DNA from 3 places in the Planococcus sp. VCh962 genome. Region 3 is predicted to be linked to each of the others. Evidence: riboswitches for the same ligand, from Rfam matches in the RefSeq annotation. Region 3 holds a riboswitch; each other region holds the start of a gene.
The links. A riboswitch is a leader RNA that binds a small molecule or an ion and turns the genes downstream of it on or off. The one in region 3 is predicted to bind S-adenosylmethionine.

Region 1 (6,692 bases), on a different contig from region 3:
CCGCTTGCCAAATTCCGTTCATTTGCAACTGGCGGCGTACCGCCGGAAGTAATGGGCATCGGACCGATTGTTGCCATTCCAAAAGCATTGAAACTGGCAGGCCTTACAGTTGAAGATATCGACGTGTGGGAATTAAATGAAGCCTTTGCTTCCCAATCATTGGGCGTTATCCGCCACCTCAACCTGGATATCGATAAAGTGAACTTAAACGGCGGGGCCATCGCTTTAGGCCATCCGCTTGGAGCAACAGGATCTATTCTGACGCTGAAGATGATGAGTGAATTAAAGCGCCAAGGAAAACAATTCGGCGTGGTGACCATGTGCATCGGCGGTGGCATGGGCGCAGCAGGCGTGTTTGAAATGCTGTAAATTATTGAGTAAGTCGAATTGAAGAAATGGCTTTTTGTATACCGCTTAGGCCGCTTAGGCCGCTTTGGGCATGGCTTTCGCAAGTAGCCAGGCAAAGAACGCCTGTCTTCTTGCTTCGCCTAGCCCGTGGACGCGCCTGCGCAAGCTCGTCGTAAAGACTTAGCCTCGCAGGCTTCGGCTAATGTCACGCCCGCGGCAAGCGAAGCTGTTTTGCGGAATATCGATTAAAAAATTTATGCATTTCAATATAACCTAACCATAAACCAGGAGGAATAAAAAATGGCAGAATCTAAGACGTTAATCAAAGGCGGCAGTTTCTTAATCGAAGACGCAGATTTATCCCGCGTATTCACACCGGAGGACTTTACCGAAGAACAAAAAATGATCGCTAAAACGACGGAGGATTTTGTGAATACGGAAGTATTGCCTGTGGTTGAAAAATTAGAAAACCACGAATTTGAGCATTCGGTGCGTTTATTGAAAACAGCTGGAGAAATCGGGCTACTCGGTGCTGATGTACCGGAGCAGTACGGTGGCCTTGGCCTTGATAAAATCGCTTCCGCTTTGATTGCGGAAAAGATGTCAAAGGCGGGAGGGTTCTCGATTACTCACGGAGCCCATGTGGGCATTGGATCATTGCCGATCGTTCTTTTTGGAAATGAAGAACAAAAACAAAAATACTTGCCGCGTCTAGCGACAGGCGAATTGATCGCTGCCTATGCCCTTACAGAGCCAAGCTCAGGGTCAGATGCTTTGGGAGCCAAAACTGTAGCTAAGTTAAATGAAGCAGGCACTCATTATGTCTTAAACGGCGAAAAACAATGGATTACAAACGCTGGCTTCGCTGATGTATTCATCGTTTATGCAAAAATAGACGGCGAGAAATTCTCGGCATTTATCGTGGAACGAGCATATGATGGAGTTTCTGTTGGACCGGAAGAAAAGAAAATGGGGATCAAGTCATCTTCTACTCGTACATTAGTCTTGCAGGATGCTCAAGTACCTGTCGAAAACTTATTGGGTGAAGCAGGGCGCGGCCATATTATTGCTTTTAATATCTTGAACATCGGCCGCTACAAATTGGGAGTAGGCACAATCGGAGGTTCAAAACGTGCACTGGAAATTACGATTCCTTACACGAATCAACGGCAACAGTTTAAAACGCCAATTTCCTCATTCAACTTAACCCGTGAAAAATTGGGTACAATGGCTTCTCAATTGTATGCTCTTGAAAGTTCGGTCTACCGCACAGTCGGCCTTTTTGAAGACCGCATGAGCGGCTTTACAGAAGAAGAGCATGCCAACGGGAAATTGGTGGCAGATTCGATTGCAGAATTTGCAGTGGAATGTTCGATGAATAAATTCTTTGGCACCGAAACACTGGATTATATTGTTGACGAAGGCGTTCAGCTGCATGGCGGATACGGATTCATGCAGGAGTACGAGATTGAGCGCGCTTACCGGGATTCCCGCATCAACCGGATTTTTGAAGGAACAAATGAAATCAACCGTTTGCTGGTTCCTGGCACCTTGCTGCGCAAAGCAATGAAAGGTGAACTTCCGTTATTGCAGCATGCCCAGCAATTGCAAGAGGAATTGCTCATGATGATGCCGGAAGAAATTGGAACAGAAGCGTTGGCACAGGAAAAATACTTGGTGAGAAACTCCAAGAAAATTGCTTTGCTTGCAGCTGGACTGGCGGCACAGACTTATGGTGCAAAGATTGAACAAGAACAGGAAGTGCTTGTAAACATCGCTGATATCGTCAGCAACGTCTTTGCGATGGAATCCGCAGTGCTCCGCACAGAAAAAGCGATTGCAGCATCCGGCGAAGAAAAAGCGCAGCAAAAATTGCTGTATACGCAGATTTACTGCCAGGAAGCCTTCGATAAGATTGAAAAAGATGCAAAAGAAACTTTGCTTGCAGCTGTGGAAGGCGACAATCAGCGCATGATGCTTTCGGCACTGCGGAAACTGACGCGTTCTACCCCATATAACGTGATAGCTAAAAAACGAGAAGCAGCTGTTAAATTAGTGGAAGCAGAGAAATATGTAGTTTGATGCCTTCTTCAAAAACGCAGTCTTCGGGCTGCGTTTTTTACATCGACCAAGGGTACTAATTTTGGTAAGCTTGGTTAAAAGGAGGTTTTTAAATGATTACATATTATGCATATCCGAAATGCACAACTTGCCGAAAAGCAAAAAAATGGCTCGATCAAAATGAGATCGAATATAATGAAGTTAATATTGCTGAAAAACCGCCATCCCCCATTGAACTTCGCGAAATTTATGAAAAAAGCGGACTTGAATTAAAGAAGTTTTTTAATACAAGCGGCATGAAGTACCGGGAACTGGGACTAAAAGATAAATTGAAGGAAATGCCTGAAGATCAGCAGCTAGCACTGCTGTCATCAGATGGAATGCTTGTCAAACGTCCGTTAGCTTGGGACGGGAAAAAAGTAACACTGGGCTTTAAAGAGGAAGAGTTTGAAAATACTTGGAAGTGATAACAGTGAAATCTTGTAATTCTATGGGTATTATGTCAAACTGAAATTGAGTACACTACATAATTTGGAGGGTTTTCGATGAGCACACCACAAGAACTTCGTTATTCTAAAGAGCATGAATGGGTTAAAGTTGAAGGCGGCACAGCCCGTATTGGTATTACGCATTTTGCACAAGCTGAACTTGGCGATATCGTTTTCGTAGAATTGCCGCAAGTTGGAGATGAACTGAAAAGAAATGAGCCTTTTGGCAGCGTTGAATCAGTTAAAACTGTTTCAGAACTTTATGCGCCTATTAGCGGACGCGTGATTGAAGTCAATGCTGAGCTTGAAGACAGTCCGGAATTCGTAAACGAATCTCCTTACGAAAATGCTTGGATGGTGGTAATCGAATCTCCAGAAGAAGCTGAAATCAGTGATTTGATGACAGCTGAACAATATCAGGAAATGATCAACGAGTAATATTTTAAAAGCGCCTATTACTTGGCGCTTTTTTTGCTAGCCGGGTGAGTTTATAAAATCTGAAGTTACCGGCTGAATCAGTGGAAAGCAGCCGTTCCCCCTTATCTTTCATCATATATCAGCGAGGTGTTGACTTATGGATAAAGTAATCGTTGTTGAAGGGCTCAGTGATAAAACCCGAATAGCGCCGCTTATTGCAGAACCCGTGACGATTCTTTGCACAAATGGTACAGTTAGTGCATCGAGGCTTGAAGAGATATTGCTGCCTTATGAAGGCTTAGATATCATCATATTGGTAGATGCGGACAAATCAGGTGAACAGTTGCGAAAACTGGTCAAACGCGAATTTCCTGAAGCCCGGCATTTTTATATCAACCGCAGTTACAAGGAAGTTGCAGCGACACCGATCCGGATTTTACTGGATGTGCTGATTTCAGCAAATATTCAAGTCAATAAGTTATTAACCGAGGGATGAAATAGATGAAAGAATGGACACATAAAGAATGGCTGAAAGAAAAAAATACAAAGTCAATTGCCGCTTATTATTTATATACACCGATGTGCGGAACATGCCAAGTTGCTTCTAAAATGATGGATGTCGTAAAAGAGCTCCTTCCAGGTATGCCGATGGGCAAAGCAAATTTGAATTATGTTCAAGAAATTGCCGAATTATACAAGGTAGAAAGTGTGCCGTGCCTGCTCATTACAGAAAATGGCCAGCTGAAGGAAAAGATATACGCCTTCCAGTCGGTCCCTTATATATACGAGAAATTAAGGTCTCTGTAAGTTGGACAAAAGAAAGGCTCTTTGATACACCGCTTCAGCCGCTGGGAATAAGGCAAAGATGATTAATTCAACATATGTATTGACGAAAAATGTCGAGCATGGTAAATTGAATCTCTGAACAATAATTTCATATCGTAACTCTTATTTAGAGTGGTGGAGGGAAGTGCCCTATGAAGCCCGGCAACCGTCATGAAAATGAAATGGTGCCAAATCACACGGAACGAAGGTTCTGGGAGATGAGAGAGCGGTTTTCGTGTTTTCACGGTCACCCTTCTGCTCAGTTCTGCGCAGAAGGGTTTTTATTTTGGATTAGGAGTTGTAAAAGGATGATTGAATTAAAAGAACTGTCGAAGGTTTTCGACACGGGAAAAGGCACTTTAACAGCTGTCGACCATGTCGACCTGTCGATTTCATCCGGTGAAATTTTTGGCATTATCGGCTATAGTGGGGCAGGCAAAAGTACATTGATCCGTTTGTTGAATGGATTGGAAAAGCCTAGTTCAGGAACTGTAACGATTAATGGCCAAGATATCTCGGCAAGCACAGGAAAAGAGCTGCGGAAGGCACGCCAGAAAGTCAGTATGATTTTCCAGCATTTCAACCTTTTGTGGTCACGCACCATAAAAGAAAACATTGAATTTCCGCTTGAAATTGCAGGGGTTCCAAAAAACAAGCGCGATGCACGCGTCCAGGAATTAGTAGAGCTGGTAGGCCTTACAGGAAGAGAACATGCCTATCCGTCCCAGCTGTCGGGTGGTCAGAAACAGCGTGTCGGCATTGCCCGGGCGCTGGCTAATGAACCTGAAGTGCTGCTTTGTGATGAAGCAACTTCAGCACTCGATCCACAGACGACGGATTCAATTTTAGAGCTATTGGTCGATATCAATAAGCGTTTAGGACTTACTATTGTCCTTATTACACATGAAATGCATGTTATCCGTAAAATTTGCCATCGTGTGGCGGTTATGGAAGGCGGACGCGTCGTCGAACTGGGGGATGTCTTGAATGTCTTCCAGGCACCGAAACAGCAAATTACAAAGCGTTTTGTCGCTCAAGTAACCGATACGGAAGATTCGAACGAAACGATCAAACATCTGCGGGAACTCTATCCAACTGGCGAACTAGTAAAATTGATTTTTGTCGGTGAACAAACCGAACAGCCTATTTTGACTAAGCTAATCCGGAAGTTCCCTGTTGATATCAATATTGTGCAAGGAAATATATCGCACACGCAGCGAGGAGCTTACGGAACATTGGTTTTACAAATGAAAGGTTCACAACAAGAGATATCGGAAGCGCTCGCTTTCTTAAATGCAGAGAATGTCCAGACGGAGGTGATGGCAAATGATTGAGTCATTATTCCCGAACGTCGACTGGGACAGCATGTGGGAAGCCACGCTCGAAACATTGTACATGACTGCTATGTCGACATTTTTCACATTTGTCATCGGATTGGTTTTGGGAATTGTCCTATTTTTGACGGCACCAAAGCAATTATGGGCTAACAGTGTTGTCAATTGGCTGACAGGGGCATTCGTCAACATTTTCCGTTCCATTCCATTCATCATTTTAATTATTTTGCTAATTCCTTTTACGAAATTTCTTATCGGCACAATCCGTGGGCCGAATGCAGCCTTGCCTGCTTTGATCATTGGAGCAGCTCCATTTTATGCGCGTATGGTATTGATTGCATTGAAGGAAATTGACAAAGGGGTCATCGAAGCTGCGCGTTCAATGGGAGCGACAACATGGACGATTATCCGCAAAGTGCTGTTGCCGGAATCCAAACCGGCGTTGATTTCGGGTATTACAGTTACAGCGATTGCATTGGTTGGATACACTGCCATGGCCGGAATTATTGGTGCCGGCGGCTTAGGAACACTCGCGTTCCTTGATGGCTTCCAGAGAAGCCGGGAAGATGTTACGCTGATGGCGACTATCTTGATTTTGATCATCGTCTTCGCAATCCAATTTATTGGTGACCGATTGACTACTAAATCAGATAAACGCTAGCAGCTCAACTATAAAAATATAGAAAAAGGGGATTAGTTAGATGAAAAAATTATTAACTGGGTCATTATTGACAGCGCTTGTACTTGCTGGCTGCGGAAGCGGCAACGGCGGAGCAAGTGAAGAAGAGTCAAGCACATTAAAAGTGGGTGCTTCAAACGTACCTCACGCGATTATTTTGGAACAGGCACAGCCGCTGCTTGAAGAACAAGGAATTGAATTGGAAATTGAAACATACCAAGATTACATTTTGCCAAACCAGGATTTAGAAGCAGGGGAAATCGATGCGAACTATTTCCAGCACGTTCCTTACTTGGAGTCACAAAAGAAAGAATTTGGCTACGATTTTGAAAATGCAGGCGGAATCCACATCGAACCGATCGGTGTTTATTCTCAGAAATATGCTTCATTGGAAGAGCTTCCTGAAGGCGCAACAATCCTAATGAGCAACTCGGTGGCCGACCATGGCCGTATTTTATCAATGTTGGAAGCTCAAGGCTTGATCAAACTGGCAGATGGCATAGACAAAACAGCTGCTGAAGTGAAGGATATTGTGGAAAA
Region 2 (6,692 bases), on a different contig from region 3:
CCGGAAGTTGAGAAGCTAATTGGGGACCGGAACGGCGATTTAAAGGCATTGGAAGGGCGCACATGGGATGCAGTGATTGATACTTGCGGTTATGTTCCGTGGACTGTCCGGGAGTCTGCAGAGCTGCTTAGTGGCGCAGTAGGGCATTACACTTTTATCTCGAGTGCCTCGGTTTATACAGAGTTAGAAGAGCCGGGGATAGATGAAAACCATGCGGTCGGACAGTTGCCGCCCGGAAAATTGGAAGACCTCAAGAAAATGGATGCCGGACAAGCGATCAGCCAACATTACGGCGAGTTGAAGTTTTTATGCGAGCAGGAAGTAGAGCGGGCATTTCCGGGACGCAGCTTAACTATTCGGCCGGGGCTGATTGTCGGGCCGTATGACTTCACGGACCGCTTTAACTACTGGGTAAATCGTATCGCAAAAGGCGGGGAAGTGCTGGCGCCTGGGCGGAGAGACAAAGAAGTCCAGTTCATCGATGCCCGCGATCTGGCCGAATGGATTGTCAATTTGGTGGAAGCACAGACGACTGGAACTTTCAATGCAACGGGGCCAGAAAAGAAGTTGACGATGAAGAAGTTCCTGGAAGTGTGCAAGGCGGATGCCGAAAGTGATGCGGAGCTGATCTGGGTAGATGAGAACTTTCTATTGGGGCACGGCGTCGAAGGATGGTCGGACATGCCGCTATGGATACCGGACCGTGAAAAGATGGGTGGGTTCCTCGCGGTGGATATTCGAAAAGCCTTGAAAGCGGGGCTGACGTTCCGGCCTGTAAGTGAAACGGTCCGCGACACGCTCGCCTGGGAAGCCACCCGGACGGTAACAGACCGCAAAGCTGGCCTGGATCCGGAGAAAGAAAAAATGATACTGGAAGATTGGAAACAACGAGCGCTTTGAAATGAAGGGTAGAATTTGGATGTTAACAGGATGGCTCCTTGTTATCAAAGGGGCCATTCTTTCATTTTATAATTTTAGATGGGGACATCACTGTGCAAGGCCAATTTATTATCAAAGCTTAAAATTCCAAGAAGCTTTAGGGATTGCTGTGAATAAAACAAGACAAGTGATTGTTCCATTGCGCAAAGCGAAATTTAAGAAGAGCACCAGATAGTTGCAAGGAAAAAGTGAAAAGAAGTGGCTATTCGCTGGGAACTTTAAATCGGAAGAATCGTTCCTAGAAGTAGAGGCTTTAACACTTTTAAATCAATAGCAGTGACGGCGAAAAACTTTAAACTGTCATTTTTAGTGATATTTTAGTAAAATAGAGTTTGTCATTCTTTGTAAGAAACTCTCGCTTGGAGTCATCTATCTTCAGGCTTTTTTAGTTCAATGTCCAAACAGTTCCCGTGAAGTTTAATTATAAGAAGGTGCAATATGGAAAAAATTAAAACTACGAAAAACAAAAATTTCAACAAGTATGTGCCTCTTTTTCTCTTAGCTGTAGTTATGCTTTGGCTAAAGACCTACTTGTCCCAAAAAACACAATTTAAATTGGATGTCGATGGATTCCTCCAAGAGTTCCTGCTGTTTATCAACCCCCTCGGATCCGCGCTATTGCTTTTAAGCCTGTCGCTGTTATTTAAAGGAACACGAAAGTACATATCGCTTCTAGTGATTTACTTCCTGATGTCTTTCTTTTTGTATGCGAATGTGGTCTACTATCGGTTCTTCAGTGATTTCATCACATTGCCGACTTTGTTCCAGACGCAGAATTTCGGGGATTTAGGTGGCAGCATTGCTACGTTGATACAGCCGACCGATATTCTTTTCTTTGTAGATGTCATTTTACTGGCATATCTGGTGTTCTCGAAAAGAGTCGAAAAAGAGTCCCGGAACATTCGGAAAAAAGCGGTTATTCCGGTCATCACGTTCGCGTTGGCCATTTCGTTCTTCAATCTGGGCTTGGCCGAAGGAGACCGTCCGCAATTACTGACCCGCGGCTTTGACCGGGCTTATATCGTGAAGTATTTGGGCATGTACAATTACGCTCTTTATGACACAGTTGAAACGCTGAAATCCTCTTCACAACGAGTGCTGGCGGACAGCGATGAAGTTACAGAAGTGTTGAACTACACGAAATCCAATCATGCGACTCCGAATGAAGCATATTTCGGTGCAGCTGAAGGAATGAATGTCGTTTACTTGCATCTGGAATCGATGCAGACATTTCTGATGGATTACAAATTGAACGGGGAAGAAGTGACTCCGTTTTTAAACTCGATGATCAAAGATAAAAATACCCTGTATTTCGATAATTTCTTCCATCAAACCGCTCAAGGCAAAACAGCGGATGCGGAATTCCTGCTGGAAAACTCGCTATTCGGATTGTCGAAAGGTTCGGCCTTTATTACCAAAGGTGATAATACGTACCAGTCAGCTCCGGCCATTTTAAAGGACAAGGGCTACACTTCAGCGGTATTCCACGGCAACAATGGAACGTTCTGGAACCGCTCTGAAATCTATAAATCTTTCGGCTATGACCATTTCTTTGATATTGAGTCTTATACCGGCCTGACAGAAGCGGATATGGCTGAATATGGCGTAATGGATAAGCCGTTCTTTGACCAGTCAGCGGAACTTTTAAAGACCTTGCCGGAACCTTTTTATTCGAAATTCATCACAGTGTCGCATCATTTCCCTTATAAAATCGATCAGGAGTTGACGACGATTGAAAAAGGCACCACTGGCGATGCAAGCGTCGATAATTATTTCCAGACGGCGCGCTACGCAGACGAAGCGCTTCAGCAGTTCTTTGCAGATCTGGAACAATCCGGTTTAGCGGATAACACCATGATTGTGATGTACGGCGACCATTACGGAATTTCTGACAATCACAATAAAGCGATGGAACAAGTGCTTTCTAAAGAAATCACACCGGTTGAAAACACCAAGCTGCAGCGGGTTCCGCTGTTCATCCACGTGCCAGGCATGGAAGGCGGCATCAACCATACGTATGGCGGCCAAATCGACCTTCTGCCGACTGTGATGCATTTGCTTGGAGTGGAAACACAGGATTATATCCAATTTGGTACAGATCTGTTGTCCGAGGAGCATGAAGAACTGGTCACTTTCAGAAATGGCGATTATGCCAGCCCGGAGATCTATTCAATCGGTGACACCTTCTATGACCCAGAAACCGGTTTGCCAATCGAAGAAGATCAGTTGGAACAAGCGCAAAAACTCCAACAGTACGGAAATTACGAATTGCAGTTGTCAGACCGGGTAGTCAATGGCGACTTGCTGAGATTCTATACGCCTGAAGGATTCACGCCGATTGATCCAGCTGATTACAATTACTTGAACAAGCCAACTGTAAAACCAGTTGAAGTACCAGTTGTAGAACCGATCGAAGAACCAATCGAAGAACCAATCGACGAACCAATCGAAGAAACTGAATAACTGATGAATGAAAAAGGTATCCTGGAAGCTGTTTTATTGGCTTTTGGGATAGCTTTTTTTCTTTTGCTTGCTAAGAACAGTATCTCAAAAGATTGATAAGAGAATGCAAAGAGAGTGTAAAGAATTGTGAATGTTTGGACCCGATTGCAGCGCTAAATAGTGTTTTACGGCTTAACGGATTGTTGCCGTTCATGAAAGGAATAAGCTGAATTGAAAATGAATTTTCATTTCGGTATATAATTAGTAAAAAAATAATATTAAGAAAACATTGACTTTGGCATATTGATAGGCTAAATTAATCAATAAGGTTTCGCAATTGAATAAGCAACTAAATCTCTTATCAAGAGTAGCGGAGGGACTGGCCCTATGAAGCTCGGCAACCATCTATGTTAATCACATGGAAAGGTGCTACATCCAGCAGAACTGAAAGGTTCTGAAAGATAAGAGAGGATGAATTTTACGATAAATTTGTGCCTCTCTTTCTTTATGGAAAGAGAGGCTTTTTCGTATTTCGGGCTTAAAAAACTATTGGGGGATATTAAAATGGAAAAACTTGGAATCTTTACAGCGTTAACTTTATCAGCAGGTTTATTGGCAGGATGCAGCGGCAATGCCGAATCAACTGAATTGAGTGAGGAAAAATTAGTGGTTGGCGTTACTTCAGGTCCCCATGAGCAAATCATGGAAGTGGTATCGGAAGTGGCGAAAGAAGATGGCCTGGAAATTGAACTGAAAGTCTTTACGGATTATGTATTGCCGAACACAGCACTGTCCGAAGGCGATTTGGATGTGAATAGCTATCAGCATAAACCATTCTTGGAAGCTTTCAATGCTGACCACGGAACAAATTTGGTAGCCGGCGCTACAACGATTCTAAATCCGATGGGGGTTTATTCAAACGAATATGACTCTATTGAGAAGTTGCCAAAAGGCTCCACTTTCGGCTTGCCGAATGATCCGACGAACGGCGCCCGTGCCCTGTTCATCCTGGAAGAAGCGGGAATCATCACGCTGAAAGAAGGAACGGAAGAAACGGCATCGGTTTTTGATGTAGAAGAAAATCCGCTGGAACTTGAATTCATCGAATTGGAAGCAGCACAGATTCCGAAGCAGTTAAGTGAACTGGATGCAGCGGCCATCAATACAAACTGGGCGATTGAAGCCGGATTAAACACGCTGGAAGATTCAATTTTGCTGGAATCTAGCGACTCTCCATACGTCAATCACATTGTGGTAAGAGAAGAGAATAAAGACGATGCGGTTCTTGAAAAGCTGAACGCGGCTTATCAGTCTGATAAGGTCAAAGCCTTTATCGAAGAAGAATTTGATGGGTCTGTATTGCCAATCTGGTAAAATTCGGAGAGCCGCGTGGCATTTATGCCACGGGCCTTTCCTATTTAGAAGGAAGTGTAACGAGCATGATTCAACTAGAGAACGTTTCAAAAGAATTTAAATCGAAAAAAGGGATGATCCGGGCAGTGAATGATGTATCGCTGCATGTGAAAAAAGGGGAAATCCATGGTGTCATCGGCTATAGCGGAGCCGGGAAAAGTACGTTGATCCGCTGTGTGAATTTACTGGAGGCTCCGACCACCGGAAAAGTCCGGCTGAATGACCGGGAGTTTACGGAGCTTTCGAAAAGCGAACTATTGGAAGAACGCAAAAACATCGGCATGATTTTCCAAGGCTTTAATTTGCTGCGGACAGCTACAGTCGAAGAGAACATCGCCATTCCCTTGAAGCTGATCGGGGTGGAAGCTGTGGAAATTCCAAAGCGAGTGGAAAAGTATTTGGACATTGTCGGTTTGACGGAAAAGAAAAATGCCTATCCGGCCCAGTTGTCAGGCGGACAGAAACAGCGTGTCGCCATTGCCCGCGCTCTTGCACAAGAGCCGGATGTTTTGCTCAGCGATGAAGCGACCAGTGCGCTCGATCCTGAAACCACTGAATCGATTCTGGATTTGCTGCTGAAGATCAATGCAGAATTCGGCATCACCATTTTGCTGATCACCCACGAAATGCATGTCATCCAAAAGATATGTGACCACGTCTATGTGATGGACGGCGGGGAAATCGTGGAAGGCGGCCCGGTAATTGAACTGTTTTCAAAACCGCAGCATAAAACGACACGGAGTTTCCTGAATACCATTTCACAGCGCAAATTGTCGAAGGAATTCGTCGGCAACTTGAAGAAAAGTGGATCGGTGCTGCGCTTGACGTTCCGCGGAGAAGCTACGGGAGATCCGGTACTGGCGGCTATGGCAAAAGAATTTGACGTAAAGCCGAATATTTTAACGGCGAATATCATGGAATTGAAAAATGGGGTTATTGGAAACCTCGATGTACATATTGCAGGAGCAACAGAAGAAGTTGGCCGCTCTTTGGAATTTTTGAAAGACAAAGGCGTAGTGATTGAGGAATGGGATGATCAATATGGAAAGATATAATACGTTCGTTGAACAATGGCTGCCGGTGATCGGAGCCGCAGTTGTCGAAACAGCACAGATGGTGTTGATTTCATTGGCAATCTCCGCTGTGCTTGGGATACCGTTAGGGATTTTGCTGGTATTGACGCGCCGCGGGCAAGCTTGGGAAAACAAATGGGTTTATCAAATCCTGAATCTGGTCGTCAATATTATCCGCTCAGTGCCATTCATTATTTTGCTGTTTTTCATCTTGCCATTTACCAAACTGATTGTCGGTACAACGATTGGCGTCCAAGGCGTCATCGTGCCACTCGTCATCTATACAGCACCATACATAGCCCGCTTAATGGAGTCTTCTCTATTGGAAGTGGACAGCGGGGTCCGGGAAGCTTATGAAGCCATGGGCATCAAAACAAGGCATATTATCTGGAATGTATTATTGCGCGAAGCACGCCCGTCGATTGTCCTTGGCTTGACGATTGCTACAGTCGGACTGATTGGCGCGACGGCGATGGCGGGGCTTGTGGGAGCAGGCGGCTTGGGCGACTTGGCTTACCGTTACGGCCATCTGCGCTATGAAGTCGATGTCATGTATGCCACTGTCTTCATCTTAATCATTCTGGTGCAAGGCGTTCAAAGTCTCGGGAATTATTTCTCGGCACGCTTAAAAAAAGATTAAAAAGAGGAGTTTATTTCAATGCAAAACGATTTGTATTTGGAGAAAGACGGGGCGATCGCGACACTCGTGATCAACCGCGCAGACCAGCGCAATGCATTTTCGCTGGATATGTTCAAGCTATTGCCTTCCTTGCTGGCTGAAGCAGCTGAAGATTCTTCTATCAAGGTTCTGATTCTTAAAGGCGT
Region 3 (6,692 bases):
CGGCGGCATATGATTCCAAATGTGTTGCCTCCAATTCTCGTTATGGGAACGCTTGAAATGGGATGGGCGATCATGGACATCTCAGCTCTTTCGTTCCTTGGGCTGGGCATCCAGCCTCCGACTCCTGAGTGGGGCGCTATGATCCATGAAGGAAAAGGCTTTATACGAAGCCAGCCTGAATTGATGCTTTATCCCGGCTTGATGATTTTGTTTGTTGTCATTTCATTTAACGTGCTGGGCGAGTCATTATCGGAACGGTTTGGCGTGAAAAAACATTATTGAAAAGGACTGTGGCTGATGGAAAAACATCGCAATGTTTTGAAGGTGAGCGGCTTAAATGTCGCTGTAAAAACGGAGCAAGGCATGCTTTCGCTGGTTCACAATCTTCAATTGGACATGAAACCCGGGAAAGTGCTGGGCCTTGTCGGAGAAAGCGGGAGTGGGAAAACAATCACTTGCCTGGCTCTGCTCCAGTTGCTAAATCAGAAAACATCACAAGTAGAAGGCAGCATTCAATTGAATGGCCGTGAACTCAATGGACTAAAGCCGAAAGAGATGCGGAGCGTTCTTGGAAAAGAGATCGGATACATCATGCAAAATCCGATGAACGCTTTTACGCCTGTATTCACCATCGGCAACCAATTTATTGAAACCATCCGGAGCCATACAGACCTGACTAAGAAACAGGCAAGCGAATTGGCGGTTTCTTCTCTGGAAGTGTTGAATCTGCAAGAACCGGCCAAGATTATGAGGAAATATCCTTTTCAGCTGAGCGGCGGGATGCTCCAGCGCGTCATGATCGCGATTTTGATGTGCCTGCGCCCATCAGTCGTGATAGCAGACGAGCCGACAACAGCCCTTGATGTGACCAATCAGATGCAAGTGCTTAAGGAACTGGATCGGCTCCGGACGGAATGCGGCACTTCAATCTTGCTGATTTCACATGACTTAGGGGTAATTTCAGAACTGGCCGACGAAGTGGCCGTGATGCAAAAGGGCCGGATTGTGGAAAAAGCAGATGTCTTCCAACTGTTCGATCACCCTCAGCATATCTATACAAAAAAACTGCTCCAAGCCAGACCTGTTTTGCCGATAAACGAACAATTGAAAAAACTGGTTATATAGAATCGGCAGGGAACGAGCGGAAAGGCGGTAGTCTATGAGTTTACTGGAAGTCAAAAGTGTTACACATGCATACGGCCCGACCCGTTCTTTTTGGCGCAAGGAAAGAGCATCACCGGTTCTTTCCGAGGTGTCTCTTAATATCGAAGAAGGGACGTGTTTGGGGCTTCTTGGAACAAGTGGGGCAGGCAAGAGCACGTTAGGCAAAGTCATTCTAGGGGTAGAGCAGCCGAAAGAAGGAAAAGTCATTTTCCAAGGCCAAGACATTTATACAATGGATTCTATTACCCGAAAACGTCTCAGAAGAGATCTTCAAGTGGTCTTTCAGGATAGTTATTCATCGGTGAATCCGCGCATGACGGCGGAAAAGATTATCGGGGAGCCCTTGGAAAACTACGAAAGGCTGTCGGCATCGGAGATGAAACGAACGATTGCGCATTTATTGGAGATGGTAGGGCTGGATGCGGAAGACATGAAAAAATACCCCCGGCAGTTCAGCGGTGGGCAATTGCAGCGGATCAATATTGCCAGAGCGATCGCTTTAAAGCCGAAATTGATGGTCCTGGATGAATCCGTCAGCAGTCTCGATATGGTGAACCAAACAAATATCCTGAACTTATTAAATGAGCTGAAATCAGCCTATGGCCTTTCTTATCTCTTTATCACCCATGATATTAGAGCTGCCTATTCCATTTCGGATGCTTTAGCAGTCATGGAAAAAGGCAGGTTGATCGCAACCAGCCAAGACAAAAATGAAATGCTCTCATCGCAACAGCCTATTGTAAAGAAATTGGTGTCTTCCATTCTGTCAGAACATCCACGGAACCGAACGATTTCTTCGGACAGGAGATTCGTTTGATGCAGGATCAAGCAGACAAGCTGCCATAAGTGAAAAGCCGAAGAGTCCACTAGAAAGTGGACTCTTCGGCTTTTTTATCCTCGTTATTTTAATTCAATGATGAAGAATCTCTTGAAGTTTCAGTGCCTTGCTGATCGTTGGAAGAGCTGGAAACTTTCCCTTTAACTTGAGAAGTGGCTTCGGTGGCCTTTTCTTTTGCCTGATTAGCCAAGTCGGCTGCTTTTTCTTTTACTTGGCTCAGTTTTCCGCTTCCATCACTGCCGGCATTGCCGCTTGCCAATTTTTCTTTAACGGTCACTTGAAGTTCTTTGCCGCTTTTCGGTGCTAGAAGAAGGGCTATTGCCGATCCAATTGCCGCTCCGCTTAAGAGGCCTGCGAAAAATCCGCTGCCCGATTCACTTTTGGCTGCATCTGGCTGGCCTTGAATTTTTCCGGCGCGCTGCAAACGTTCTTCCACTTCGGCTACAATTTCGTTAACCGTGCGCCCACTCACTTCTACCAGAGATCCTTTAAAGCGAAGATGGTCATAGCTCTCCAAGCTGCGGACTACCAGCGCATCATAATGGGCGGCTTTTGTTTTCTGATCAAGCATGTCTGCCTGATAACCTCTGTTTCTTAGGGCTTGTTGAATGTCTGTAAACGGATGTTCTACTGCAATTCTTGGCATATTATCCAACCTCTTTCTTTATTATCGTTATTCTTGTGTCTTTCCCTAACCCGGCTATAAGTTAAACCTTCTTTACTTATTAATCGAATAAAGATCTTTTAGAAGAAATCGAGCAAGGCACTTACTTCCAATAAAAAAGCCGCGAGTTAGAGGGCTTTCTCTTCTAGAATATTAAAAAAGCATCCGTTATTCATCGCTTATACCGACTAATGTGATAAGACTTATAAGGTAAATAAATTAATTTTACGATATAGATTGACTTTCAATAGATTTAATATTATGATTATTTTTAATTTAATAATCTTATCCAGAGAAGCCGAGGGACTGGCCCATTGACGCTTCAGCAACCTCTGACATTTGTCAGAAAGGTGCTAAATCCAGCAAGAATTTTATTCTTGGGAGATAAGAGCGGGATTGTGTACATATACAACCTTCTTTTCTCTTTAGCCGAGAAAAGGAGGTTTTTTATTTTGTTCATGGTCCTCAAACTTAAATACGGCAAGTACATATAAAGAAAGGGCAATATCAATCCTCACATCAATCATTGTGTTAAAAAGATTAGTTGAAACACCAAAAACGGTGCACACAAAGGAGCGGATCTATATGACAAACAAACGGATTTATTTAAATGCATTTGATATGAATTGTGCTGGACATCAATCACCTGGGCTCTGGACCCATCCCGAAGATCAATCGCATAAATACAAAGACAGCGAATATTGGATAGAATTGGCGAAGCTATTGGAAAAAGGGAAGTTTGATGCTATCTTTATAGCAGATGTCCTCGGTACATATGATGTCTATAATGGGTCGAGAGATGCCGCAGTCCGGCAAGGTGCACAGTCTCCAGTCAACGATCCGCTGCTTGTCGTACCGCTTATGTCGGCAGTCACGAAACATTTGGGTTTCGGTGTCACAGCTTCTGTCACCCATGAACATCCTTATCCTTTTGCCCGCCGGATTTCTACGCTGGATCATTTAACAAAAGGCCGCATCGGCTGGAACATCGTGACGTCTTATCTCAAGAGCGCGGCTGTCAATATCGGGCTGGACGACCAAATCAAGCATGATGAGCGTTATGATATTGCTGAAGAGTATTTGGAAGTGTGCTATAAATTATGGGAATCCAGTTGGGAAGAAGATGCCGTGCTGCTGGATAAAGTGAATGGCATATATACAGACCCTGAAAAAGTGCATGATATCCGGCATGAAGGGAAATATTATAAAGTGCCGGGTGCCCATTTAACGGAACCTTCCAGACAGCGGACTCCTGTCCTTTATCAGGCAGGCGCTTCTAAAAAAGGTGTAGCTTTTGCCGGGAAACATGCTGAATGTGTCTTCATCGGTCCGCCAAATATGGAACTGGCGAAACAAACGGTCAACAAGATACGCACCGAAGTGGAAAATTCCGGCCGGAATAAAGATGACGTCAAGATTCTGACGCTGCTTACCCCGATTGTCGGAAAAACGGAACAAGAAGCAATTGAAAAATACAACGATTATAAAAAACATATCAGCCATGAAGGTGCCTTGGCATTATTTGGGGGGTGGACTGGAATTGATTTGTCCAATTATGCGCCAGATCAGCCGCTTGAGTACATTGAAAATGATGCCATTCAATCTGCTTTAGAAAACTTCACCAAAATTCTGCCAGGAAGAAAACCGACGGTCAACGACGTTAAGGAATATGTCGGCATCGGAGGACTTGGGCCTTTCACTGTCGGATCGCCAGAGCAAGTAGCTGATACGCTTGAAAAGTGGGTGACCGAAACGGGCGTTGACGGTTTTAATATCGCTTACGCCATCACCCCTGGAACTTTTGAGGATTTTATCGATCTTGTCGTGCCGATCCTTCAGGAGCGGGGGCTCGTTCAAAAAGAATATGAAGGGGATTCTTTGCGGGATGCTTTGTTTGGGGAAGGTGCGCATCTATCACCGGCTCATCCCGGAAAGCAATATACGCGTGTACCTGTAACAGTGAACAATTAACAGCAACGAGAGCAAAAGAGGGAAAGGCGCTCAAAAAAGCGCTTCTTCGCTCTTTTTTGTTTGCCAACTTGAATTGAACAAACGAACAGGAAATTATTTCAAATTAACGAAACCATCGTTCTTTTCCTATCGTATATAAGAAGACAATGTTTGGTTCCAGATATTCCTACGAAGGAGGAGATGGTTTTGAAGCGGTTTCTCTATTATTTTGGTTGGACAATGGCTCTCGGATTTGTACTGTATTTTGGTATGCAGCTTCAGGAGGTATTGAACGAAATGGCTCGAGTGACATTTGAGTCTGCTGCACTGAGAGTGTATATTGCGCTTTTCCCTGTAGCGATGGGGCTTCTGCTGCGTACCCCGAAATTTCTTCTAGAAGTGAAAGAGAATAAGCCCCGGAAGTTTGACTGGGTCATTTTCGCTGCAATTGGCTTGCCGGCCCTTTATATAGTTGTGATGACTTTTTTGCCTTTCTTGCCGATTGGCGCTGGGTGGCTTGCGCTTCCAGAAATCATAGTGATAGGTGGAACGACTGTGCCGACCATTGCTGGACTGGTGTTGGGCTACGCATTGCTGGATAGTTTCAAAACAGAAAATGATGGAAAAAGAAACCGCGTGTTATTTAAAGCTCACAAGTAAATCCAAGAGAATGGGAGGGATTATAAGTTGAAGAAATTTAAACGAAAACCAGATGAGTTTATCGGTGATTCCCCTCGCATCAAAGATCCATTAAAAGGAAAATTCTTAAGGGAGTTGAAAAAAGAGGACAAAACATCCGGTACAGTTTCCAGGAGAATCGGACTATTTAGATATGCAGCTGTTTTAGTGCTGCTCCTGGCAGCGGCAACTTTGTTCGCGTTTTTTTCATTGAGTGAAAAAAACACGGTTTCTCCTGCCGCTCCAGAAGGAAATCCGGTTCGCACCGAGCCAGATACAAAGGTAGAGATTCAGGTGTTTACGGACTATAAAGCGCCGCTAGAAGTCTTCGACTTTAAATACGACGCAATGGACAGGGGAAGTCATGAATACGCGGAATATCCACTATTGATAGACGCGCATGCCTATGCAAAAAAAGAGATTGGCAGAGGAGACGTCATCGTCTATGAAGCGGAATTTTTTGATGGAAGGAAGCGGACTGTAGGGAGAGTGGTGGGTCTGCCAGGGGAAACGGTGGAAATCATTAACGGCCAAATCTATATCAACGACCGGGAACTGGAGACATTCTATGGCCAGGCACACCGAGCAGGTAAAAGCTCAAACGAGGAATACAATGAGGCATTGATAGAGAACGGAGAAACACAGAATATTGACTCCATGAAGGAAATATTTGCTCAAACAACTAGTGAATTCCAACTAGCCGATGATGAAACTTTCGTAGTTGGCGACGATTGGTTTAGAGGCAGCCAGCACAGAATAAAGACTTCTGAAATTCAAGCGGAAGTATTAGGGTATTATCAAGGCAGTTAGTCAAATGCTAATGCCTGGTCAACTTCTGCTGAATAAAAGCCATGCAATCGCGATGAAGCTGAAAAAAAAGAGCAGCGAAGTTAATCCGCTGCTCTTAAAAGTACTGCTTTTGGTGTCTTCCAGACGAATGTTAACGCGATGCCGATAGCCAGAACGACAGTCGCGAAATAGAAGGGGTAGTTAAGGTCGATATCGAACAGAATGCCTCCTGCAATGGGGCCGATGATATTGCCGATGCTTGTAAACATGGAATTCATCCCGCCGACAAAACCTTGTTCGTTTCCGGCAATCCGTGACAGGTAAGTGGTGACGGCCGGCCGCATCAAGTCAAATCCGACAAAGACCACCATTGTTACCAATAAGATGGACCAGTAGCTCGTCACATAGGTCAATAACAGGACAAGCAGCGTGGAGACGATCAAACTGTAGCGGATCAGCCGGATTTCGCCCCACCAACGTGTGAAGCGGTCAAAAAAGCCGACTTGCACAATGACCCCTACAATGGCTCCAAGTGAAATGATAATCGCGATATCTTGCGGTGTAAAACCGAATTTACGATCCACAAACAAGGCGAAAAATGATTCAAAC

Region 1: another riboswitch for S-adenosylmethionine. It lies ahead of AC3AQ9_RS16225 (methionine ABC transporter ATP-binding protein); the one in region 3 lies ahead of AC3AQ9_RS04445 (LLM class flavin-dependent oxidoreductase).
Region 2: another riboswitch for S-adenosylmethionine. It lies ahead of AC3AQ9_RS15420 (MetQ/NlpA family ABC transporter substrate-binding protein); the one in region 3 lies ahead of AC3AQ9_RS04445 (LLM class flavin-dependent oxidoreductase).

Annotation. Positions count from the first base shown of each region.
Region 1 covers NZ_JBYLHS010000007.1:53,408-60,099, reverse strand. Annotated here, with positions in the region: gene AC3AQ9_RS16255 (acetyl-CoA C-acetyltransferase) at 1-369, shown strand, start outside; gene AC3AQ9_RS16250 (acyl-CoA dehydrogenase FadE) at 649-2,430, shown strand; gene AC3AQ9_RS16245 (arsenate reductase family protein) at 2,523-2,876, shown strand; gene gcvH (glycine cleavage system protein GcvH) at 2,955-3,335, shown strand; gene AC3AQ9_RS16235 (hypothetical protein) at 3,472-3,810, shown strand; gene AC3AQ9_RS16230 (thioredoxin family protein) at 3,816-4,121, shown strand; SAM riboswitch class I at 4,260-4,364, shown strand; gene AC3AQ9_RS16225 (methionine ABC transporter ATP-binding protein) at 4,448-5,473, shown strand; gene AC3AQ9_RS16220 (methionine ABC transporter permease) at 5,466-6,134, shown strand; gene AC3AQ9_RS16215 (MetQ/NlpA family ABC transporter substrate-binding protein) at 6,175-6,692, shown strand, end outside.
Region 2 covers NZ_JBYLHS010000006.1:103,398-110,089, forward strand. Annotated here, with positions in the region: gene AC3AQ9_RS15410 (NAD-dependent epimerase/dehydratase family protein) at 1-900, shown strand, start outside; gene ltaS (lipoteichoic acid synthase) at 1,378-3,402, shown strand; SAM riboswitch class I at 3,737-3,849, shown strand; gene AC3AQ9_RS15420 (MetQ/NlpA family ABC transporter substrate-binding protein) at 3,946-4,755, shown strand; gene AC3AQ9_RS15425 (methionine ABC transporter ATP-binding protein) at 4,821-5,849, shown strand; gene AC3AQ9_RS15430 (methionine ABC transporter permease) at 5,836-6,507, shown strand; gene AC3AQ9_RS15435 (enoyl-CoA hydratase/isomerase family protein) at 6,526-6,692, shown strand, end outside.
Region 3 covers NZ_JBYLHS010000001.1:884,511-891,202, reverse strand. Annotated here, with positions in the region: gene nikC (nickel ABC transporter permease subunit NikC) at 1-282, shown strand, start outside; gene nikD (nickel import ATP-binding protein NikD) at 298-1,125, shown strand; gene nikE (nickel import ATP-binding protein NikE) at 1,160-1,981, shown strand; gene AC3AQ9_RS04450 (YkuS family protein) at 2,070-2,648, opposite strand; SAM riboswitch class I at 2,949-3,057, shown strand; gene AC3AQ9_RS04445 (LLM class flavin-dependent oxidoreductase) at 3,252-4,637, shown strand; gene AC3AQ9_RS04440 (hypothetical protein) at 4,824-5,276, shown strand; gene AC3AQ9_RS04435 (S26 family signal peptidase) at 5,304-6,104, shown strand; gene AC3AQ9_RS04430 (MFS transporter) at 6,185-6,692, opposite strand, start outside.